Regions from separate parts of the Rhodoglobus sp. G.S.4 genome, predicted to be linked through region 2. Evidence: riboswitches for the same ligand, from Rfam matches in the RefSeq annotation. Region 2 holds a riboswitch; the other holds the start of a gene.
What was found. Region 2 has a riboswitch for glycine ahead of gcvT (glycine cleavage system aminomethyltransferase GcvT). Riboswitches for the same ligand answer to the same signal wherever they lie in the genome.
Positions count from the first base shown of each region.

Region 1: linked by a shared signal. The riboswitch ahead of AC061P_RS04670 (L-serine ammonia-lyase) and the one ahead of gcvT (glycine cleavage system aminomethyltransferase GcvT) in region 2 are both predicted to bind glycine.

Region 1 is NZ_CM152748.1:959,645-971,791, forward strand. It holds gene AC061P_RS04665 (pyrimidine reductase family protein) at 1-86, shown strand, start outside; gene AC061P_RS04670 (L-serine ammonia-lyase) at 83-1,537, opposite strand; glycine riboswitch at 1,685-1,780, opposite strand; gene AC061P_RS04675 (siderophore-interacting protein) at 1,902-2,729, opposite strand; gene AC061P_RS04680 (bifunctional alpha/beta hydrolase/OsmC family protein) at 2,835-4,091, opposite strand; gene AC061P_RS04685 (septum formation family protein) at 4,237-4,737, opposite strand; gene AC061P_RS04690 (inositol monophosphatase family protein) at 4,831-5,625, opposite strand; gene rsgA (ribosome small subunit-dependent GTPase A) at 5,628-6,689, opposite strand; gene aroA (3-phosphoshikimate 1-carboxyvinyltransferase) at 6,692-8,098, opposite strand; gene AC061P_RS04705 (sigma-70 family RNA polymerase sigma factor) at 8,208-8,834, shown strand; gene AC061P_RS04710 (zf-HC2 domain-containing protein) at 8,831-9,061, shown strand; gene AC061P_RS04715 (multifunctional oxoglutarate decarboxylase/oxoglutarate dehydrogenase thiamine pyrophosphate-binding subunit/dihydrolipoyllysine-residue succinyltransferase subunit) at 9,190-12,147, opposite strand, start outside.
Region 2 is NZ_CM152748.1:774,495-786,641, reverse strand. It holds gene AC061P_RS03870 (VWA domain-containing protein) at 1-271, opposite strand, end outside; gene gcvP (aminomethyl-transferring glycine dehydrogenase) at 622-3,546, opposite strand; gene gcvH (glycine cleavage system protein GcvH) at 3,546-3,917, opposite strand; gene gcvT (glycine cleavage system aminomethyltransferase GcvT) at 3,920-5,077, opposite strand; glycine riboswitch at 5,112-5,214, opposite strand; glycine riboswitch at 5,216-5,336, opposite strand; gene AC061P_RS03850 (Lrp/AsnC family transcriptional regulator) at 5,413-5,844, opposite strand; gene AC061P_RS03845 (ornithine cyclodeaminase) at 5,975-7,006, shown strand; gene ctlX (citrulline utilization hydrolase CtlX) at 7,014-8,006, shown strand; gene AC061P_RS03835 (VWA domain-containing protein) at 8,096-9,757, opposite strand; gene AC061P_RS03830 (PPOX class F420-dependent oxidoreductase) at 10,054-10,443, opposite strand; gene AC061P_RS03825 (prenyltransferase/squalene oxidase repeat-containing protein) at 10,432-11,541, shown strand; gene AC061P_RS03820 (LLM class flavin-dependent oxidoreductase) at 11,695-12,147, opposite strand, start outside.

The DNA.
Region 1 (12,147 bases), 190 kb from region 2:
CAGCCCCGCAAGAGATGGCACTGGCGCAAGCACTCGGTGGCGATGACGGCGCACTACTACTTCGCTATGTGCGTGCCGCGCGTTAGCACTCCACAACATTGACAGCGAGACCGCCCATGGAAGTCTCTTTGTAGCGAGAACTCATGTCCTTGCCCGTTTCAGCCATCGTAATAATGACCTCATCGAGTGAAACCCGATGCGTGCCGTCGCCCCACAGTGCCATTTTTGCGGCGTTGATTGCCTTGGCCGCCGCAATAGCATTTCGCTCGATGCAGGGGATCTGTACAAGACCACCGATCGGGTCACAGGTCAGACCAAGATTGTGTTCCATCGCGATTTCGGCGGCGTTTTCTACCTGTTCTGGTGTTCCGCCCAAGATCTCGGCTAGTCCCGCCGCGGCCATTGATGATGCGGAACCAACTTCACCCTGACATCCAACTTCAGCACCCGAGATCGATGCCATGCGCTTATAGAGCACCCCAACGGCGGCGCTGGCGAGCAGGAAGCGCACTGTCGCATCATCCTTTGTTGCCTGGTCAGCGTCTCTCATGCCGGGAGCATAGTGAGTGGCATAAAACAGCACCGCGGGGATGATGCCTGCTGCGCCGTTTGTTGGTGCCGTGACGACGCGACCACCAGAAGCGTTTTCTTCGTTGACGGCGAGAGCGACCAAGTTGACCCACTCTTGCCAGAAAGCGGGGTCACGGTCGGGGTCTTCGCGGCGGAGACGAGCGTGCCAGTCGGGTGCCCGTCGACGCACATTCAGAGTGCCGGGAAGGTTGCCGGTGCGCTCAAGGCTATTGTTCTTACACTCATCCATGACGTCACGAATGTGAAGGAGTCCTGCAGCGACTTCGTCGTAACTGCGGCGCGCGAGTTCATTTCGAAGCATCACGCCGCTGAAGCTCAGGCCCTCAGCCCGGCAGTGAGCCAAGAGCTGGGCCGCAGTACGGAAGGGTAGGGGATCAGCAACCGCTGCGGGGCCGGTGGACGAGCTGCCGTCGCGGTTGTCACCCTCCCGGTAGATGAAGCCGCCACCAATGGAGAAGTAGGTCGCTTCAAGGACTGCGATGTCATCTTTGTCGTATGCGGCAAATCGCATACCGTTCGGATGTCCGTCGAGAACTGTGAGCGGGTGGAGTGCGATCGCGCCCTCCGTGAACGGAACTTCGTGTGTCTCCGCAAGCTGCAGGACGCCCGTACTCTCAATTCGTTCGAGAATCTTTTCCATCTCTGCTGGAAGAACCTGGTCGGGTAGTTTGCCCTCCAACCCGATGAGCACAGCGCTCATCGTGCCGTGACCAGCACCGGTAGCGGCGAGAGAACCATAGAGCCGGACCTGGAGCGACGTGACAGCGTCGAGCATCCCGTGTTCGGCAAGGTCGGCAGCGAATGATGCGGCAGCACGCATGGGGCCGACGGTGTGGGAGCTAGATGGGCCAATGCCGACCGTGAACAGGTCGAAGCTGCTGAGGGGCACCTCTTCGAGCGAGGGTGTCGGTACTTCGGTTCGGGGCGTCAGATTGCGAATTGGCACGGTGACTCCATTTCTTCACCACACATCTTCGTGCGGGCGTCGTTGAGTCCTCTCCGCTCTGTATCGGGCCTGAGAGTTTCCGCACGCTTGTGGCGTTACGTTGCCCCGTCGGCGAGTCGGACAGGGCCGACTACTTTTCAGAGTTGCCTAGCCACTGCGGTACTGGTGCCTGAGAGATTCCCGGAGAGGGTTTGCTCCTACGGCGCCAACCAACGATCGGAAGGGCTCTCCCGCAGCGGTATGACGGCTGTTCACTTGTGCCATCAGCATACACTTCGGTCGAGAACGACGACCGGCTATCTGGCGGATGCTGAGGCGCAATTGAGCAAGCAGTCAGGATGCGCAGCGCGAGTGCGTGCCTCTTTTAGTCTTCCGGATCGGTGGGATCGAGCGGTTCATGGTGGTCAGCATTCGTGACTCCTCGACGCCAGTAGCCATCTGCTGAAACCTGCTGTTTGGGCAGACCCAGTTCTCGGCGTAGGTAGCGGCGCAAAGGGACAAGCGTTGTGGCTTCGCCAGCGAGGAAAATGTAGGTCGATTCGCCAATCTCTCCGAGTGCCCGGAGCGCAGCGTCGAGTTGGCCGAGCCCGTCGCGGCGGTAGAACCACTCAGCAGACATGCGTGCTTTCTGTTCGGGGCTGAAATAGCTCTCGACGGTCTCATCGGCAACATCAAACAACGCAGTGACGTGCACCGAAGTGGGAAGCATATCGATCCACCGCGAGCTGGTTGGCAGAGCGGTTTCGTCAGCGATAAGGATTACGTGCGTTGCGCCACGGGGGAGCAACTTTGACCCACGGGGTCCAGCGATCACGAGAGGATCCCCGATGCGGGCGTGGCCGGCCCAAGCGGAAGCGGGACCTTCATCGCCGTGAACAACAAAATCAATATCAAGCTCGTGCTGACCCTCTGAGCTGCGGAAACCGAGAGGCGTGTAATCGCGGGAAATCACGACACCGCCCTGGGGCTTGCTGATGCCAGACTCGGTCATGACGGGAGCGGAAAGCTCTCCAGTCGAGGGGTCAGGAAAGAAGATTTTGACGTGGTCGGCAGGTCCGCTGGCCACGAACCCGTCGAGTTCGTCACCGCTCAGGGTGATGCGAGCGATGGTCGGCGTGGGGTGGCTCACCGCGCTAACAGTGACCCGGCGGATGATTAGGGGGTGCTTGGCGGAATCGCGTTCAATGGTCATAGGCGGTTGGCGCGAGGGCCGGCTCATTTCATCTTAAAATAAGGGTTGCCTAATAACTCTATAGCGAGACTGCTGAGAGTTCTAGGCGATGTCGATAGGTGGTCGCTACCCTGTCGCCGCGGTAACGCTGGTTGTGATTGAAATCTCGCCCTCCAAGGTGCGATGCACCGGACACTTATCGGCAATCACGAGAAGCGCCTGACGTTGCTCGTCGCTGAGATCGCCGTCAAGAGTGAGCTCGCGCGTAATGTGCTCGACGGTTCCCTCGGTGGCCGTGCAATGCTCGCAGGTCGCGGCATCCAGTCGCTCGCGAGTCAAGCGCACGCTCACCCCCGTCAAGGGCATCTTCTTGCGATCGGCGTACATGCGGATGGTGATCGACGTGCAGCTTCCGAGACCGGCAAGAATCAAATCGTAGGGACTCGGTCCGTGGTTTTCGCTGAGCGGTGCAGGCTCGTCAGAGATGAACTCATGCCCCGATGCGAGTACTCGCTGTTCATATCGAGCTGGACCGCTTTCGCGGACAATAACTGAACGACCGTCGGTAGTGACAGCGGCGCTCGGCTCGATGACGGTCATCGGGCCTTCGGCTGAAGTCGGGGTCTCAGCACCGTCGAAGGCATAGCGAGCAGCCCAGGCCGCGATGATGCTTGCAGCGAAGGTCGCATCGTCGCGGTTGCTGAGCAGGTGATCCGCTCCGTCGAGTGCAACAAAGGATTTGGGGTGCCGAGCAGTTTCGAAAATCTCGCGTGCGTTGTCGATGCCCACCGTCTGATCGATGGGGGAGTGAACGACGAGGAGTGCTGCATCCAAATCTCGCAACCTCGCGGACTGCGGCTGAGCGGCAATGTCGTCGAGCAATTGCTTGCGAATGCGAAACTCACGCCCGCCAAGCTGAACCTGGGCTTCGCCGCGACTCTCGATTTCAGCGTTCGCAGCACCGAACAGGTTTGTGATGTGCGAAGGGTCGCTTGGGGCGCCGATCGTCACCACCGCGCGAGTTGAAGGAATGCGATGGGCGGCAGCGAGAACGGCAGCGCCGCCGAGCGAGTGCCCGATCAACAACGATGGCGCGCGGTAGTTGTCTCGCAAAAACTCAGTCGCGGCAACGACATCTTCAATGTTCGACGTGAAGTTTGTGTTGGCAAAGTCACCGTCAGATCCGCCAAGCCCTGTGAAGTCAAAGCGCAGAACTGCGACCCCGTAGTCAACGAGCGCTCGCGAAATACGGGAGGCGGCGAACGAGTCTTTTGAACACGTGAAGCAGTGGGCAAACAGCGCGAATGCTGCTGGTGTGCCCTCAGGAAGTTCCAGTCGGGCAGCGAGCATAGTGTCGTCGGATCCCGGAAATTCGATCTTCATTGTTGCTACCGCCCTGTGTTCGAGGAACTACCAGCGTTTCTCATCCGGCTACTGGTTGCAACACCATCGCGGTCACCAATTGTTCCCTTGACGAATAGAGCGCCTATCGAAGATACAGATCTTCGACAGCCGCTCGCACGCAGTCTTATTTTGCGACTCCAGCGAGAGACCCTGTGATCTGGTTTCCCTCATAGTCATAGGCGATGCAAAGAATCTCGCGATCTCCGTCAGCCCAGCTTCTCTCAGTGGGGTAATACCAGGAGTAGTCGTACATCGAATCCTCGTAATTCACACCGATGAACGACTCGAACTCGACAAGGCAATCGGTTTCCGCTTGAGCGGCGATGACGTCGTCACCGGGGAAATCGCCCTCTGCCAGATACGAAGCCGCGTAAATTTCGCCTTCGTGAGGTTCAGCGCAGTCGATTGTCTTCGTCTGGGAGACTTCGCCCTCAGCGGGAGCACCGGCTTCGCAGTCCCCAACGACGAGGCTGAAAACATCTTGAGTCGTGCCGGGGCCGGGATCTACGGCATCCGAAAATCCATTGGCTACAAGAGTGAGGATGCTGCAACCGCTGAGGGCTACCGTTGCGGTAGCCACTGTTGCGATTACGAACGCCCGGCGCCAGATTTTTTCTGTCGTCATTAGGGTCAGTCGCTTTCGTGAGAATGTAAAAATGCCGAGGATAAGTTAAGCCTAGTCAACTCAGCGTATTCACAGGTACCCCAAACGGGTGAACTATTGGTAAGAACGCAACAGCTCTAGCGTTTCATCGTGCAGCAGTGTGTTAGTCGCCAAAGCGCTCCCATGCCACGGCCCAGCCTCGCCCTCAATCGAGGTGAACTGTCCACCCGCTTCGAGCACAATGGGAATCAGCGCAGCCATGTCATACGGCTGGAGATCGAACTCGCCAACGACATCCAACGCGCCCTCGGCCAGCAGCATATACGCCCACATGTCGCCAATCGCCCGCGAACGCCAGGTAGCCCGAGTTAGAGCGATGACCGCATCGAGTCGACCAACGCCATCCCAGCCGGAAAGGCTGTTGTAGCTAATGGAGGCGGCCTCAAGCGACGCAACTTTGCTCACAAAGATCTGTTCTGGCTCTCCATCGTGTGCCTGAGCAAAAGCACCATGACCGGTTGCGGCCCACCAGCGTTTGCCGAGAGCGGGCGAGCTGACGACTCCGACCTGAGGCACGCCATCAATGACGAGCGAGATCAGGGTGCCCCAGATGGGAACACCGCGGAGAAAGTTTGATGTTCCGTCGATGGGATCGATAATCCATTGACGGCTCGAGTTGCCTGCCTCACCGTACTCTTCGCCGAGAATGGAATCTCCCGGGCGCGCAGCAGCAATACCGGCACGGATGCTTCGCTCGACAGCCTTGTCGGCATCCGTTACCGGTGTGCGGTCAGGCTTGGTGGTGATCTCAAGATCGAGCGCCGTGAAGCGATCGAGCGAGATGAGGTCAGCATCTCCCGCCAGCGCGAGAGCAAGAGAAAGATCGTCAGCGAGAGTGTATTCGGTCACCCCTACACGCTAGTGGAACCCAGCGTCGTGATGAGTCGCTGGAAGGAATCCAATCGCAGTTTTCCGACCTCGCCAAGATCGCCAGCGGCCACCGCTTCGGCGATTGCACAGTCTGGAGCATCCGGAAGATGGGTGCAGCCGCGGGGGCACTCCTCAGCAAGAACCGCTAAATCGGTGAACGACGACAAAATCTTGCCAGGGTCGATATGACCTAAACCGAAGGAACGCACTCCGGGAGTATCGACCACCCAACCAGAGCCAACACGGTAAGAGATCGTTGAAGATGAGGTGTGGCGCCCCCGGCCGGTAACCGCATTCACGTGGCCGACAGCACGATTCGCATCAGGAACCAACGCATTTACCAGCGTGGACTTTCCGACACCCGAGTGACCGACAGCCACCGTGGTGTGGCCATCCAAGATTTGCCGAAGCTCCTCAAGCGGAACCTCATCTGACCGGCTCGCGATTACCCGAAACTCGAGCCCCGCAAAGTTCTCCAAGAACTCAGCCGGATCTTGCAGGTCAGTCTTAGTGATGCACAGGATGGGAGTAATTCCGGCGTCGTAAGCCGCCACCAGATAGCGGTCGACCAGACGCGGTCGCGGCTCAGGGTCGGCGGCGGCAACGACAATGAGCATCTGGTCGGCGTTGGCCACAATGATGCGTTCTACGGCATCCGTGTCATCTGCACTGCGGCGAAGTAGGGTCTTGCGCTCGCGGATGCGAACGATACGCGCCAACGTTCCTTCTGTTCCGCTCGTGTCTCCGACGAGGTCGACCCAGTCGCCGGGGACGACCGAGACTTTGCCTTGCTGATTTCGCCCCAGTTCGCGGGCACGTGCGGCAATGATTTGGCGTTCGTCGTCGGTGCCTTCAGCAACCCAGATTCCGTAGCGTCCGCGGTCGACGCTGAACACGCGACCCTCGATGGCGTCGGCGTGCTCGGGGCGAATTTTGCTTCGCGGCTTGTTCGCTTTGGGATTCGGACGCATGCGAATCGAACTCTCGTCGTATTCGCTGTATTTGCGGTCGTCGTCTTCGTCATCTCCGCTGAGCCAACTCATCGTTACAGCAACCCAAGACTGGTGGTCGTGAGCGGGGCATCGCCAACGAGCGTTGCCCAAAGTGCGGGGAATTGCGGCAGAGTTTTTGCGGTTGCGTCGATACCTTCGACCTCGACACCCTCGACTGCAAGGCCGATGATTGCGCCGGCGGTCGACATACGGTGGTCTTCGTAGCTGTGCCACACTCCGCCATGGAGTGTGCGCGGCTCAATGTGCAGGCCATCATCGAGTTCTGTTACGGCTCCGCCGAGGGCGTTGATTTCAGCGCTGAGCGCTGCGAGGCGATCTGTTTCGTGACCTCGCAGATGACCGATGCCCGTGATCGTGCTCGGCGATGACGCGAGCGCAGCCAACGCGACGATTGCGGGTGCGAGCTCACCACCGGTGCTCAAGTCGAGGTCGATTCCTGGATAGCTGACGCCGCCGATGATGCCAGCGCCGCCGTCGATCGTGAGTGCACCATCGGAGCGCGTTGCCGTAGCGCCGAAGAGCGTTAGTAGGTGCTCGAGGTCTGCACCGACCTGTGTCGTGGATGCTGGCCAGCCCTCTATCGTGACTGTTCCGCCCGCGACTACGGCAGCAGCTAAGAAAGGAGCAGCATTTGAAAGATCGGGTTCGAGCGCGACATCGATTGCCCGAATCGGAGCGGCCGGGACAATCCACACCCCGGGTTCTGGGCTGTCAACGATCACACCGCGCGCCGCTAGGCAGGCGATAGTCATCTCGATGTGAGGCATGCTTGGTAGTTTTTCGCCCGTGTGACGCAGCGTGAGGCCGTTATCGAAACGCGCAGCCGCGAGAAGCAGACCGGAAACGAACTGGCTAGAGGCTGACGCATCGATGCTAATTTCGCCGCCAGCGACCGACCCCATGCCGTAGAGGCTGAAGGGAAGAGTTCCTCGTCCATCGGAGGACACATCAACGCCAAGCGCGCGCAGCGAGTCGATTGTGGTGCGCATGGGTCGCCGGCGCGCCGCCTCATCCCCGTCAAAGGCGATGGGCCCGAGAGCAAGTGCTGCTACTGGAGGCAAGAAACGCATAACGGTACCAGCGAGGCCACAATCGATCGAGCTTCCACCTTGGAGCTCGCCTGGGGTAATGGCAAGATCCGGACCAAAGACGTTGCCCGTGGGGATTTCGGTGATTCCGACGCCGAGAGCGCGTAACGCCTCAATCATGAGCGCGCTGTCACGAGAGTGAAGCGGTGAATGCAGCACCGACGGGCCATCTGCCAAAGCTGCCAGAACAAGCTCACGGTTCGTCAGGCTCTTGCTGCCAGGGAGGCTCAACGATTCTGCCAAGGCGTGAGTAACCGTCGGTGCTGGCCAATTGCCGGGCACCGTCGTCTCAGGAACCGAGTCGTCGTCGTAGGGGCTGAACTCTGGGTTGGAATACTTGGATACGAACATTAGTTACTAAGAGTATCGACGTTTTACCCACTACGGAGGAGGCACCAGCATGACTGCATTACTGAGCACTCAGCAGGATGCCGTGATCAGCGAACTAGAATTGTCGCTGATGACTACCGACGAAGTTGAGCAGAGCGATACCGACACCGCAGCGGCGGACAAACGACGGCAATTCGAAGAACAAGCGCTGCCGTATATGGACCAGCTCTTTGGCGCCGCGATGCGCATGACCCGTAACCCCAGCGACGCTGCCGACCTTGTGCAAGAGACGTTTGTTAAAGCGTTTCAGGCATTCGGGCAGTTTCAGCAGGGCACGAACCTGAAGGCTTGGCTGTACCGCATCCAAACCAACACGTTCATCAATATTTACCGCAAGAACCAACGCAGCCCTTACCAAGGCACCATTGATGAGCTGGAAGATTGGCAACTGGGTGGCGCAGAATCGATAACCCAGTCAGTCTCCACGCGTTCTGCTGAGGCGGAAGCTATCGATCACTTGCCCGATAGCGCCGTGAAGGATGCTCTTCAGTCGATCCCCGAAGATTTCCGACTCGCTGTCTACTTTGCCGACGTTGAAGGCTTCTCTTATCAAGAGATCGCCGACATCATGAAAACCCCCGTAGGGACCGTAATGAGCCGACTGCACCGTGGCCGTCGCATGCTGCGTGAACTACTGGCCGACTATGCGCGTGACCGCACCCCCGGCACGCCCGCATCATCTAGGAGCACGAAATGACCGACTGTGGTTGCGAGAAAGCGAAAGCGGAGCTCGAGGAATACCTCGACCGCGAATTGAACGAAGCCGATTTCCAAGATGTTTCTGATCATCTGGATAACTGCGAATCATGCTCGAGTGAACATCTCGTTGCTCTCGCACTGAAGTTGAAAGTCAAGCAGGCATGCCGCGAGAAGGCTCCAGAAGATCTGCGTAACGCGATCCTGTCGAAGCTGGCAGACGCCTAAATCGCTCTATCGTTTACGTCACTTGTAGCGATCTATAAGTGAGTACTCGTGAAGTAACGCTTTAACAGCGAAAGCGGGCATCCTCCGAAGAAGGCGCCCGCTTTCGCTGTTAAGGCGTAACCGCGACCCTAAGGCTGCGTAATCGCGTGATCGATCAGTTCTGCTTGCTCAAGCGCGCTGCGCTTCGACGATCCGGTTGCCGGCGAGGCGGCAGCTGGACGTGACGCAAGCTTGATTTCGCCTGATTTGAGGTGACGAGCCAGTTCCAAACTAATGAACGGCCAAGCACCCTGGTTTTCGGGCTCATCTTGAGTCCACACGATGTCAGCGTTCGGGTACTTCGCGAGTACCTCTGTCATGTCAGTAACGGGCAGCGGGTAGAACTGCTCCATGCGCACTACCGCGATGTGCTTGATCTCGCGCTTGTCGAGCTCGGCAACGATGTCGTAGTACGTCTTTCCTGAAGTCACGATGACGCGTGTGACGCCCGACTTGTCTTCGAGACGGACATCATCGATAACGGGTTCGAAGCGACCACTCGTGAAGTCAGCAACATCGCTCGTTGCACCGCGCAGACGAAGCATCGCCTTCGGGGTGAACACGATTAGCGGGCGGCGTGGACGCGAATAGGCCTGACGACGTAGCAAGTGGAAGTACGACGCAGGTGTTGACGGGCGAGCCACGATCATGTTGTTCTCGGCGCACATCTGCAAGTAGCGTTCGATGCGGGCAGACGAATGATCTGGCCCCTGGCCCTCATAACCGTGCGGAAGCAGCATGACAACGCTCGAGCGCTGCGCCCACTTCTGTTCGGCGCTGGAGATGAACTCGTCAATCACGATCTGGGCGCCGTTAGCGAAGTCACCGAACTGGGCTTCCCACATGACGAGAGCGTCCGCACGCTCCACTGAGTAGCCATATTCGAAGCCCAAAGCGGCGTATTCGCTGAGCAGGGAGTCGTAGATCCAGAAACGCGACTGGTTTTCGGAGAGGTTCTGCAGAGGAAGCCACTCTTGACCATTCTGGCGGTCATGGAGAACGGCGTGACGCTGTACAAACGTGCCGCGGCGAGCATCCTGACCGGCCATGCGGACCGGAGTGCCTTCCAGCAGCACTGAACCAATCGCCAACAACTCGGCGAATGCCCAGTCGATAGCACCCTTGCGGCTCATATCGACGCGCTTGCGCAGCAAAGCCTGCAGCTTGGTGTGAACCGTGAAGTTCGCCGGTGGGTTGCCGTGCGCGTCACCGATGAGCTGAACGATGCTTTCGTCGATACCGGTGGTGATGGGTTCACCAACAGCATCATCGCGCTGCGAGCCTGGACGCTCTAGATCAGACGTTGCATTTCCATCCTGAGTAAGGATCGGCATGGAACCGGTCTGTGCCGCGTGAGTCTCCGCAAATGCGCGCTCAAGACGATCTTGGAAGTCCTGGTGGCTGGCTTCGTATTCTTCCTGCGTGATATCGCCTCGACCGACGAGACCCTCGGTATAGAGAGTACGAACGGAACGCTTGGCCTCGATCAGGTTGTACATCAGCGGCTGCGTCATCGAGGGGTCATCGCCCTCGTTGTGGCCACGGCGGCGGTAGCAAATCAGGTCAATGACAACGTCGCGGTGGAACTTCTGACGGTACGCAAAAGCCAGCTCAGAAACGCGAACCACAGCTTCGGGGTCGTCGCCGTTCACGTGGAAGATCGGTGCCTGAACCGTCTTAGCGACATCGCTGGAATACTGCGAAGTGCGTGCCTCGCCGGGAGGGGTAGTGAAGCCAACCTGATTGTTGATGTTCACGTGGATGGTTCCGCCGGTGCGGTACGCACGCAATTGAGACATCTGCAGAATCTCAACGACAATGCCCTGACCAGCCATAGCAGCATCACCGTGAACCATCACAGGAAGAACAGCGTAGGACCCAATCGGGCGGCGATCCTGCTTTGCCCGAACGATGCCCTCAAGAACGCCATCGACGGCCTCAAGGTGTGAAGGGTTAGCCGCAAGGTAGACAGGGATCTGTCGGCCATCGGCAGCAGTGAAAGTTCCCTCGGTGCCGAGGTGATACTTCACATCGCCAGAACCCTGAACGGTGCGCGGGTCTTGAGTGCCCTCGAATTCGCGGAAGATCTGACCGTAAGTCTTGCCAGCGATGTTCGTGAGAACGCTGAGGCGACCACGGTGCGCCATGCCGATGGCGACCTCTTCAAGGTTTGCTTCTGCTGCCTTCTGAATGACGGCATCCAGCAGGGCGATTGTTGACTCTCCACCCTCAAGGCTGAAGCGCTTCTGGCCGACATACTTGGTCTGAAGGAACGTCTCGAATGCTTCGGCTTCATTGAGCTTGCCGAGGATGCGCATCTGCTCGTCGTGGCCAGGCTTGGTGTACGGCTTCTCGACGTGATCCTGAATCCAGCGACGCTGCTCAGGGTCTTGAATGTGCATGTACTCGATACCGACAGTGCGACAGTATGCGTCGCGCAGCATTCCGAGAATCTCGCGCAGCAGAGCCTGACGCTTGCCGCCGAATCCACCCGTGACGAATTCACGATCAAGATCCCAGAACGTCAGGCCGTGACTCGAAATATCGAGGTCGGGGTGGGAACGCTGGCGGTACTCGAGCGGATCGGTATCTGCCATGAGGTGGCCACGAACCCGGAACGAGTTGATGAGTTCTTGAACGCGCGACGTCTTATTGACGTTGTCCGCGAGGTCGACACTGATGTCATTTGCCCAGTGAATGGGGTCGTAGGGGATGCGTAGCGCGGCAAAAATGTCTTCATAGAAGTGATTTTCGCCAATGAGGCGCTCGTGAATCTTCTTAAGGAACTCACCAGAACCGGCGCCCTGGATGACGCGGTGGTCATACGTGCTCGTCAGCGTTACGGTCTTGCCGATACCCAACTCGGTGAGCGTACGAAGGCTTGCGCCTTGGAACTCCGCCGGGTATTCCAGCGCGCCAGCGCCGACGATTGTTCCCGAACCGCGCATGAGGCGAGGAACAGAATGTTCAGTACCGATGCCTCCGGGGTTCGTCAACGAAATCGTGTTGCCCATGTAGTCGGCACCGGTGAGCTTGTTGGCTCTGGC
Region 2 (12,147 bases):
CAGTGTCCGCAGAGACAAGGGAACGAATCTCCGTTGTCGTGCAGTTGCCGGAAGTCTCATCAAACTCCGCCGCAATGATCGTGAGCGCCGGCGCGATCGATGGATCCGCGGCAACAACGATTGACCGCCTGTCGTTGCATCCCCCGGCGATCGAACCGAAAGCGCTACCGAGCCACCCGACAGCACCAAACTGGATTCCCGCAACGGCCACTGCCACAACGGAAACCAGCACGATCGGCACCATCCACCAGCGTCGCTTAAGCCTCTCCAAGAAAGACTTTCGGTGTCGATGCCGGCGGCTAGTCACGAGGGTCTCCAGTCGGTGAAGCGGCGCAGGGAGGTCGTCGGGTCGACCTCACGCCGTACACCAGACGGACACTACAACATGAAGCGAGAAAATATCCAGCAAATCACGAGAAAATCTTCGCGCGCACAAAGCGATCCCAGTAGATCACTGTGTCCCGCATTTGGGGGACACATTTTTGCGTCGCCCAACCTTCGTCTCGACGCTACACGAGCGAGGGATTAACCGCGTGAGGCGCATGCAGAAACGGACTGGACCGATTCCGCACGCGCCTCACGTCGACTAGCGAACTAGCAGACAGACCGTGACCAATACTTTTAGTGCGCGAACGCCTCAATGGGCGGGCACGAGCAGACCAAGTTTCGGTCGCCGTATGCGTTGTCGACACGACGAACCGGTGGCCAATATTTGCCAGACACGAGCGAAGTCAGCGGATAGACCGCTTGCTCGCGCGAATAGGCATGCGGCCAATTGCTCGACACCGCAGACTGCGCGGTGTGCGGTGCATTGACGAGAGGGTTGTCGTCGGCTGGCCACGTTCCGGCCGCCACGGCATCCGCTTCATCCTTGATCGCGATCATTGCGTCGATGAAACGATCGAGCTCAGCGAGGTCTTCACTCTCGGTCGGCTCGACCATGAGGGTGCCCGAGACCGGGAACGACATCGTCGGGGCGTGGAAGCCGTAGTCGATCAAGCGCTTTGCGACGTCGTTATTGTCGATTCCTGTCGCTTCCTTGAGCGGACGTAGGTCGAGAATGCACTCGTGAGCGACAAGTCCGTTGTCTCCGGCATACAGCACTGGGAAGTGCTCCCGCAGGCGAACTGCGATGTAGTTGGCCGAAAGCACAGCGGCACCCGTTGCAGCCTTGAGGCCCTCCGACCCCATCATGCGAACATAGGCCCACGTGATCGGCAGAATGCTTGGGCTGCCATAGGGGGCAGCGCTGATTGCTCCCCCAGCGTGAACATACGGGCCAGCTTCGCCGGTCTGCATGTCAAACGCCGGGTGGTGATGGCTCTGAGCCATCGGATGTCCTGGCAAGAATTTGGCCAAGTGCGCTTTCGCGACAACCGGTCCAACACCTGGCCCGCCACCACCGTGAGGGATGCAGAAGGTCTTGTGCAGGTTGAGGTGGCTGACGTCGCCGCCAAAGTCACCGAACCGCGCATAACCGAGCAGGGCGTTGAGGTTGGCACCGTCAACGTAAACCTGTCCACCAGCGTCGTGCACCGCCTGCGTGATCTCACGCACTTCGTGCTCGTACACACCGTGAGTCGAGGGGTAGGTGATCATGAGGGCGGCGATTTCACTCGCGTGCTCGGCAATCTTGGCACGCAAGTCTCCAAGGTCAACGTTGCCGAGGTCGTCACAGGCCACCACAACGACGCGCATTCCGGCGAGCACTGCGCTGGCAGCGTTCGTGCCGTGTGCACTCGAGGGGATGAGGCAGATTGTGCGGTCTAGGTCGCCGTTGGCTCGGTGGTAGCCCCGAATCGCGAGGAGGCCAGCAAGCTCGCCTTGGCTGCCAGCGTTCGGCTGCAGCGACGCGGTGTCGTAGCCGGTCACTTCGGCAAGCCACGATTCCAGGTGCGAAATCATGACGAGATAGCCGGAGACATCTTCCGCGGGTGCGAAGGGGTGGATGCCCGCAAACTCTGGCCAGCTCACCGCTTCCATCTCACTTGCCGCGTTGAGCTTCATCGTGCACGAGCCCAACGGGATCATGCCGCGGTCGAGCGCATAGTCCTTGTCGGCGAGGTACTTGAGGTAGCGCATCATGCTCGTCTCCGAGCGGTGCGTGTTGAATACCGGGTGGGTGAGGTACTCGCTCGTGCGGTTGAGAGCGTCGGGGATGCTGACATCCTCTGGGCTGTAGGAGAAGCCATCATCAAGCCCGAACGCCTTCGCGAGGTCGTTCTTCTGCGACGCGAAGATACCCTCGTACGGCTGTGTCGAGACTTCATCGAAGCTCAAACGCACGGTGTCGGCATCCACAACATAGAGAAGGATGTCGAGCTCGAGCGCCTTGGCGGCAATTGCGTGTGCTTGCCCCTTCTTGGTTACCGAAAGGGTGTCGAAGAACGTCTCATTTTCGACCGTGTAGCCCGCAGCGGTCAAGCGTGCTGCGAACTTCGCGGTGTCGTGGTGGATGCGCTGGGCAATCCGCTTGAGGCCCTGGGGGCCGTGATAAACGGCGTACATCGAGGCCATTACGGCGAGCAACACCTGAGCTGTACAAATGTTGGAGGTCGCCTTCTCGCGGCGGATGTGCTGCTCCCGAGCTTGCAACGACAGACGGTAGGCGGGGTCGCCAGCCGCATCCTGAGACACACCAACAAGTCGCCCAGGAAGCTGACGTTCGAGCCCCTTGCGCACCGACATGTAACCGGCGTGCGGTCCACCGAAGCCCATCGGAACACCGAAACGTTGTGTCGTTCCGACAGCAACATCGGCACCAAGTTCACCTGGCGACGTGAGAATCGTGAGGGCGAGCAGGTCTGCGGCAACAACAGCGAGTCCGCCGTGAGCCTTGACCGCCGCAATAACTTCGCTGGAATCCCACACACGACCGCTAGCGCCCGGGTACTGGATGAGCGCACCGAAGCATTCCGGTAGCTCAGGGTTCGCTCCCAGTGTGGCCAGGTCAAGCTCAATAAGCTCGATACCGACAGCCTCCGCCCGATTCTCCAACAGAGCCTTGGTCTGAGGAAGCGTGTCAGCGTCGACGATAAACACGTTCGATTCCACGCGAGTAGCACGGCGAGCGAGCAGCATGCCCTCGACAGCCGAAGTGCCCTCATCGAGCATCGAGGCGTTCGTTGTCGTCATGCCAGCAAGATCAGCAACCATGGTCTGGAAGTTGATCAACGCTTCGAGGCGCCCCTGCGAAATCTCGGGCTGGTACGGCGTGTACGCCGTGTACCAGCTGGGATTTTCGAGCACATTGCGCTTGATGACGGCCGGCGTAATGGTGTCGTAGTAACCGAGACCAATCATGCTGCGACGAACCTTGTTCGCGTTGCCGAGGGCACGCAGTTCGGCGAGCGCTTCCCGCTCCGAAGCCGGAGTAGGGATCGTGGAATTGACGACCGGGGTCTGGTGGATCGCTGGCGGAACTGCGGCATCGACGAGGGCTTCGAGGCTGTCGTAGCCGACGGCGGCAAGCATGCTCGCCTGAGCGGCAGCATCCGTGCCGATGTGACGGTCGGCGAAAGTGCCGCTGATGTAAGGGTTGGGCATTATTCGCCTGTCAGTGCGGTGTATTCGTCGAGGCTGAGCATCGACGGAAGTTCGGTGAATTCGATCTTGACCAGCCAGCCTTCGCCGAAAGGGTCGCTGTTGACGAGTTCTGGGCTGTCGGAGACGGCGTCGTTGGCTTCAACGACGGTTCCCGTAACGGGAGCGAAGAGTTCACCTACCGACTTCGTTGACTCAATTTCGCCGACAATTTTGCCTTCAGCGACGGTGGCGCCCACCTTGGGGAGGTCGACGAAGACGATGTCACCGAGCTTGCCCGCGGCAAAATCGGTGATGCCGATGGTCGCAACGTTTCCATCAACGAGCACCCATTCGTGCTCGGCGGTGTACTGCAATTCGCTCTTCTCAGCCATGATCAGGCCTCTCTCTTATAGAAGGGTAGGGAAACAACGGATGCAGCAGTGCGACTGCCCCGCACATCAATGTGAAGCTCGGTGCCGATCTCGCTCACGTCGGGATCGACGTAGGCCATAGCGATCGGGTGACCCAGAGTCGGCGAAAGTGCACCGGAGGTAATGATTCCGACCTCGGTGTCGCCGTGGAAGATGAGATAGTCGGCGCGACCGGCACGACGGCCCTCGGCGGTGAGTCCGACGAGAACGCGAGCACCGGCATCCGGTCCTGCTTCGATTGCAGTGCGGCCAACAAAATCGCCATCCTTGCTGAGCGCAACAACACGACCAAGACCGGCCTGGACCGGGAAGGTGCTGAGGTTCAACTCGTGACCGTACAGCGGCATGCCCGCTTCGAGGCGCAGAGTGTCTCGGCACGCAAGGCCGGCGGGCACGAGACCGAGAGGTTCGCCAGCGACCGTGAGTGCTGCCCAGAGGTCGGCTGCGGCATCCACCTGAATGTAGAGTTCGAAACCGTCTTCGCCGGTGTAACCGGTGCGACCAATGATGAGGTCGGTACCGGCAAACGTTGCGGCCGTCTCGCGGTAGTACTTGAGTTCGTCAAGCGGCGTAGCGAAGTCGGTGAGACCGGCAGTCGCTTCGAGAATCGCCCGCGAAACCGGGCCCTGCACAGCGATGAGCGCGTAATCGTCACTCTCGTCGGTGACGGCAACATCAAAGCCCGCACTACGCTCGGAAAGTGCCACCGCTGCGGCAAAACGGTTCCCCGCGTTTGCGACAACCAAGAAGTGATCATCACCGAGACGATAAGTGACGAGGTCATCAATGATTCCGCCGGCCTCGTTGAGCAGCAGACTGTACTTTGCCTGCGCCAAGGCGATGCCGGAAAGCTTGCCAGCGAGCGCGAAGTCGAGAAAAGCACCAGCATCGGCACCACGCACATGAATTTCGGCCATGTGAGAGATGTCAAAAATGCCGGCTGCCGTGCGCACCGCATGGTGTTCGGCAAGGTCTGAGCTGTATCGCACCGGCATCATCCACCCGGCGAAGTCGGTGAAGGTGGCGCCCAACTGCTCATGAATGCTGTGCAGCGGCGAATACCTCACGACAGTAGGTGAAGATTCAGCTGGTGATGCTGCGGAATTTGATACATCGGTCACGGAGTTCTCCCGGCGCGTGGCTAGTGAATAGAACTCCCCCTCTGTGATGAGCCTGAGAGCTTCACGCACCTTCAAACTAGTGCGCTTTCACCGTCGGCGGAACCTCATGGTGATGCGAGGTTCTCTTTCCAGAGTGGCCAGTGCGATGCGGTACATGAACCTGAGAGATTGGCGGGGAGGCTTGCTCCTTCGGTGCCGTGCTGGCGTCTAGTCAGAAAGATGACCAACGCCGTGTGCCCGGCTCTCCCGCATCGTGTTGCGGCCCGATGTTCAGTTGTTAGCTCAGCATAGCAATGCTGGGCGGATGCTCGCGCCTCTGTCACTGCCAAAAAGGGTTAGAGCAGCGCTGAGCTGAGCAGCAAACTCGTCTCACTGTTGACGACGCCGTCAACGTTGCGCATGCTCGCCAGCACTCTGTCGAAGTTACTCAGGCTGTCGGTGCGGATGTCAGCGACGAGATCCCAGGCGCCATTTGTGGTGTGGAGTTCGTGAATCTCGGGAACTCCGCGCAGCTTGCGAATCACGGCATCCGTCGACCGCCCCTCGACCTCGATGAACGATATTGCTCGAATAGTCGACGGGTCCCGGTCTTCGCGAATGCGAACCGAGAATCCGAGTACCGTTCCACCACTAACGAGGCGGTCAATACGACTAGTGACGGTTGCCCTCGTGACGCCAAGTCGGCGTGACAGGCTCGCTATTGACTCTCTCGCGTCGGCCCTGAGGGCGGCGAGAAGACGTCGGTCGAGATCATCCAATTGAGGCATGAGCAAATTGTACAATAGCGCTCTCAATTTTGCTCAGTTGTTGTGAACTAATCGCGTCTAATGGTTGTTGTGTGTGCATAGTGCATATTCGTAACGTGGGAACCAGTAACACCGAAACGAAGGGAGTGACATGGTCCACTATGTAGACGTCAACAACATGGGGCGCTGGATTGCCGACACCGGAATCGAGCCAATCATTATGGGCATCGTCAGCTACCTTGAGCAGGATTATGCCAAGTGGCCTCAGTTCGACAAGTCCGCTCGCGTTGCCGCTCATTCGGCAGAGGGCGTTATCGAGCTCATGCCAACAAGCGACGGCGAAACGTACGCCTTTAAGTACGTTAACGGCCACCCCTCAAACCCAGGAAACGGCTTCCAGACCGTCACCGCTCTCGGCATGCTCGCGCGAGTTGACAACGGTTATCCCACATTCTTCTCAGAGATGACGCTGCTCACAGCGTTGCGTACCGCGGCAACATCGGTACTCGCCGCTCGCGCCCTTGCTCGCCCTGACGCACAAGTGCTCGCCCTCATCGGCACCGGTACCCAGTCAGAATTCCAAGCACTCGGATTCCGCGCAGCCTTTGGTATCACCGAGTTGCGCATTTGGGACACCGATCCCGCTGCCCTCGACAAGTTCATCCGCAACCTTGAACCACTCGGCTTCCAGATTGTGCGCGCGACCTCTGCAGCGGATGCCGTTTCTGGCGCCGACATCGTCACCACCTGCACGGCAGACAAAGCGAATGCCACAATTCTCACCTCCGACATGATCGAGCCGGGCATGCACCTCAATGCAATCGGCGGCGACTGCCCAGGTAAGACGGAGCTCGAAGCGTCAATCGTGCGCGACGCAACGGTGTTTGTTGAGTTCCCCGAGCAGACCCGCATCGAGGGTGAGATTCAGCAGCTCGAAGCAGACTCGCCGATCACCGAACTGTGGGAAGTCTTGGCTGGCCGCGCTGCCGGTCGCACCTCGCCAAGCGAAGTGACCCTCTTCGACTCTGTTGGTTTCGCGATCGAAGACTTCTCAGCGTTGCGCTACGTTTTCGATGCTGTTCGCGGCACCGATTACGCGACAGATCTAGATCTCATCGCCAATCCCGCCGATCCGAAGGACCTGTTCTCACTCGTCTCGCGCGCACCAGCGCTGACCGCGTAGGCCCTCAGTGAGCGTTCAAGCGCCGTCCGCCGCCGTTCTCATTCGCCCGCATCTGTTTACACCGAATAGTCAGACCGCGAGCGACAACGCATTCCAGTCGACCGATCCCACCCGCACTCCGGATGAGATTGCTCGCGCCGCGTATGCCGAGTCGACGATGGTGGCGGAGACGTTGCGCGACGCTGGTGTCAACATCCACGTGTTCGAAGACACGGAGAGCACGCGCCCCGATAGCGTGTTCCCCAATAACTGGTTTTCGACGCACAGTGGCGGCCGTGTTGCGGTCTACCCCATGTATGCACCGAATCGTCGCACTGAGCGTCGCACCGATGTCGTCGAAATGCTCAAGCACGACTTTCGCGTGCAAGATGTTGTCGACTATTCCGGTCTAGAGCACGACGGAATTTACCTTGAGGGCACCGGTGCGATGGTCATCGACCACACCAACCGGGTTGCGTATGCGGCGGAGTCGCACCGCGCGAATCCGCTCGCGCTGGAACGCTTTTGCGCCTCATTCGGCTATGAACCGATGATGTTTGAGGCCCGTGATAGCCACGGGGTGCCGATTTATCACACCAATGTGATGATGTGTATTGCCACGGATTTCGCGATGATCGGTCTCGATTTGATTGCTTCTGGCGATCGTCGGATGGAGATCGCGGAGCGCTTGACGGCACCGGGACGCACTCTCATCGACCTGACCGCAGACCAGATCGCTAACTTTGCCGGAAACGCACTAGAGCTCAAGGGCTCGAGTGGGCGCATCTTGGCGTTGTCGACGCGCGCGTTGTCGAGCCTTACTGCTGCGCAACGTTCAGTGATTGAGGCTAGCTGCCAGATTGTGCCCTTGGATATTCCGACGATCGAGTTGGCTGGCGGGTCGGTGCGTTGCATGGTTGCTGGCATCCATTTGGATCGGCGTTCACGAATGGCTTCGGATGTTGCTGCCGGCGTTCCAGCCGCCGGTTCTGCCGAAACAGCACCGACGGCTGGCGCGTGATCGACCTGAGGCTCTGACGGGTCCCTCCGTCGTCGACTCGGGCCACAGAGCACTGCGACGCTAGGGCGACGCAGTGCTCTGTGTTTTCGCTAACTGCAGTTCGGGCGGCAGTCGCGTTGGGACAACGCCTCGAGCATCACATTGCTGAGCTCGGTGGGGTTGTTTGCTTGGTAGGCCGTTCCGCCGGTGGCTTGCGCAATCTTGCGCATCGCTTCGACGTCGGTGTCTGGCCCGATTCCGACGAGCACGACAGGCACTGGTTCGTCGGTGTTTTTGTCGATCATTGCGGTGAGGTTGTCGAGAAGTTTCTGCAGCGAGATGCCGTGGTCATCTTCGTTGCGCCCATCTGTAATGAGCAGCACTGAGTTGACCTTGTCGGCGTTGTAGTCTTCGCGCACATGGGTGACGGCAGCGAGCACAGTGTCATTGAGCCCGGTGTATCCATTGATGCGGGCGGGTAGCGAGTCGATGATCGCCTGCAGGTTTTCGACATGCTCGGGGTCGTTCATCGAGCGGATGCCGGCGACATCTTCCCAATCCTCAGCTCCGACGCGCTCTTTGGAGAACAGCCACATTCCGAGCTCGTCGTCTTCTGAAAGGGTGCTGAACGCATCTTCGGCAGCATTTTGGAACATCTCGATGCGGCGTTGCCCGTCCCAAGCCCGTTCGAGCATCGATCCAGAAACGTCGACGACCGTCAGGATGCGTGAGCGCAGGTTGAGTGCGTTCCAGTTGCGCAAGATCGAGACGAGCTCGGTGGTGTCTCCCACCGACTTGGTTGCCGTCGGTGCGGCGATAACACCGGAAGCAAGAATCTCCCCTCCCCCGGCGTTGTCACGGAAGCCTTCAGCGTTGAGCACCGCGTCTGACCCGCGGACCAGTTCGGCGAACTCTTCAAGCAACGAGGCCCTCGTGGTTTCTGCTTCTGCAATCGTGGCACGCTCCTCTTCTGTCATGCGCGACAATTCGAGTTCCGAGACCGTTGTGTTTCCCACGAGTACGAAAGGGTACGTGAGGGCTGCCGTGCCTTCAGCGGGATACAGCGCCACTAGCGGATCATCCGGATGGGAGGCATTGTGCGCCACAATTTCGCGCTCCGTTGCCAACGCAACCATGCGCGAGTCTGAAATTTGCAGTTCGGTGAAAGCCGCTTGAGTGGAGTCAGGAATGGAACGACCGAGAGTGATGAGGGCTCGGTCGAAATCGGCCGGATCACCATCGGAAGCGAGATCGTTGAGAGTTGCGAGCGCGATCATGCTTGCGGCTGAGCTATCGGGGTCGGGTAGCAGAGTGCGATAGCGGCCCGAAAGTACCGCCGACCATCCGACTTCTGCAGCCTCAAATTCGCCAACCTTTACCGCAGGAGTCGCAAACACCAGAGGACTCGATGCAACCGAGTCCCACTCCTGAGTTACCGGGACTTCGCGACCGAGTGAAGTGGCAGTGCTTTCCACGCGATTGAGCCACACCGGCGAATCGGGAATCCAGGCGTCGGCACCGGTTGACGTTCCCGAAGCAAGCAGGGCTGCAGTGTCAGCGGAACGCTGCGTCACGACCTTGGCAGAGAGGCACTGGCCGATGTGCTCTGAATTGAAAGCATTGGCAACGGTTTGGACTGTCGACGAAATAGTGGGATCGGCGACAACAATGAGCTCGGTAGCGTTGGAGCATCCGAAAGTCTGGGCGACAAAGTCGTCAAGCTTGTTTTGCGCTGCGAGAGCCACAATCGCGCCGCCGCTGGCGAGCGACAAGGTGAGCAGCGTCGCCAATGCGGGCGTGCTTATACGAATGAGCCAAGATTTAAGTGTTCTTGAACGGTGGCGGGGTCGGGACACGGGGACTCCATCGATCACGGGTGCACTCGGTTTCGGGGGAACCGAGAGTTGACCCCCTTTCAGGGGTAATGCACAATAGTGACACAAAATCGCGTCACTAAATCGCCTCTCCACAGGTTATTTTCAGTTTTTGCGCGGAAAAGTGACAAAACATCCCTTGGCGCGACAAATAGTCACTAGTAGCGCAAAATTATTGCGCCCGAGCCGTTACCCTAGGCGCGCAACTCGACCGCCACCGACTGCCCTGCGGTTCCCCGAACTTTCTGCGCTAGCCGAATGGCCGTGTATTTGGCACCGTACTTTTTCTGCAGAGCGGCATCCATCGCCTCTAGAGCTTCTGCATCATCGCGCACAACTGCGGTGGCAATAACGGTTTCGGCGCCGTCTGCGACAGCGCCTCGCATATCGCAAGGAGTCAGCTCAACACGATCCGTGTGGCGGATGCGCTTCACTTTTCCTGAGGAAGGTGCAGTAGTCACGAGCAGTCGGTCGCCATCCGCGACGATCCATACCGGGGTCGACACCGCATCCCCTGACTTGCGAAAGGTGGTCAACGAAACGTACGTCTCGTTGGCGAGGGTGGAAAGCTCGTGGGGCGTCATCCTTCCATTATTGCCGCAGTTCTGATGTCGATTCGCCGCGGTGGCCTGTGCTGGATGCCTGCTGAGGAGTACTGTGTCGCCATGGATGTCACGACATGGCTCTTGGACTCCGACCCATCAATTCGGTGGCAAACTTTGCGAGATCTCGCTAATGCCCCGGTCGAGGTTGTCGCATCAGAGCGAGCGAAGGTTGCAACGACGGGATGGGCCTCCCGCGTGCTCGACCTTCAGGGCGCCGACGGTCAGTGGGCAGGCGGAGCTTACTTTCCCGAACATTACAACGGGGCTGGGCAGCCCTGGACGGCGACCGCATTCAGTCTCCAATTTCTGCGTGAGCTCGGGGTGGATCCGGCGGCCTCACGCGTTCGCGGCGCTGTGGCGCGCGTGCGCGAGAACAGTCGTTGGGAGTATGACGGTTCACGATTCTTTGATGGCGAAGTAGAGCCGTGCATTAACGGGCTCACGGTGGGAATCGGTGCCTACTTTGGCATGCGGGTTGAGGGGATCGTCGAACGATTGCTTGGCGAACAGATGGAAGATGGCGGGTGGAACTGTGAAGCCGAAAACGGTTCGGTACGCAGCTCTTTTCACACCACTCTCGCGGTGCTTGACGGCCTGCGCGAATATGAAGACGCCGTTGATGGCAACGATGCGGTAGCACTTGCTCGCTGGCGGGGCCACGAATATCTTCTAGACCGTCACCTAATGCGCCGGCTCAGCACCGGTGATGTTGTCAATGACAAATGGCTGCAATTCTCGTTCCCCCCACGATGGCACTATGACGTGCTGCGCGCGCTCGACTACTTTCGGGCATCCGGAACTGCTTATGATCCACGGATGGATGAAGCACTCGCGCTTGTCGAAAGCAAACGCGGCGAAGACGGGCGGTGGCTACTCGAGAACACCCACCCGGGGAGCGTTCACCTCGAAATGGAGGACGGCGACGGCAAGCCCAGCCGCTGGAATACGCTGCGAGCGCTGCGCGTGCTCGAGCGGTTTGGGCGCAACGCCGCAGCACGGGGCGGACGAAGCAGCGATACGGGCTTTGGCATCGACACCGCTTCCGTCGCCAGCACGAATGCGAACGAAGCAGCCTGAGTCGACCGCAGGCCAAGAGAGGCGCGCACGAGTAGTGGCAAGTCTCGGCGCATCCCGACGCTTACCGTCGGAGGTGCCCCCTTCCCCGATTCGATTCGATTCGATTCGATTACTACGTTCGGGGAAGGCGACGCCGACAAGGAGATCGGATTCTTAGGCCATTGAGGGCGCAATCTTTGCGTCGACCACGGGCATGACGTGCGTCACGAGAGCCTCGAGGATACGAGTGTTGAACTCGACCCCGAGCTGGTTGGGCACGGTAACCAGCAGAGTATCGGCGGCCTGCACTGCTGCATCGCGCGCGAGTTCAGCGGCGATCACGTCGGGAGCTCCGATGTAGGAGCGGCCGAAGCGGGAGCGCGAGCCGTCGAGCATTCCGACTTGGTCGCGTTGTTCGACTTGCCCCTGAACACCAAAGTAGTACTCGGTCTCGTCATCGATAATGGGCAGGATGCTGCGGCTCACCGAAACCCGTGGCGCGCCGGCATGCCCGGCACTCGCCCAAGTGTCCCGGAACAGAGAGATCTGCTCAGCCTGAAGCTCGTCAAAGGGAACCCCTGTGTCTTCAGTGAGGAGCGTTGAACTCATGAGGTTCATGCCCTGCTC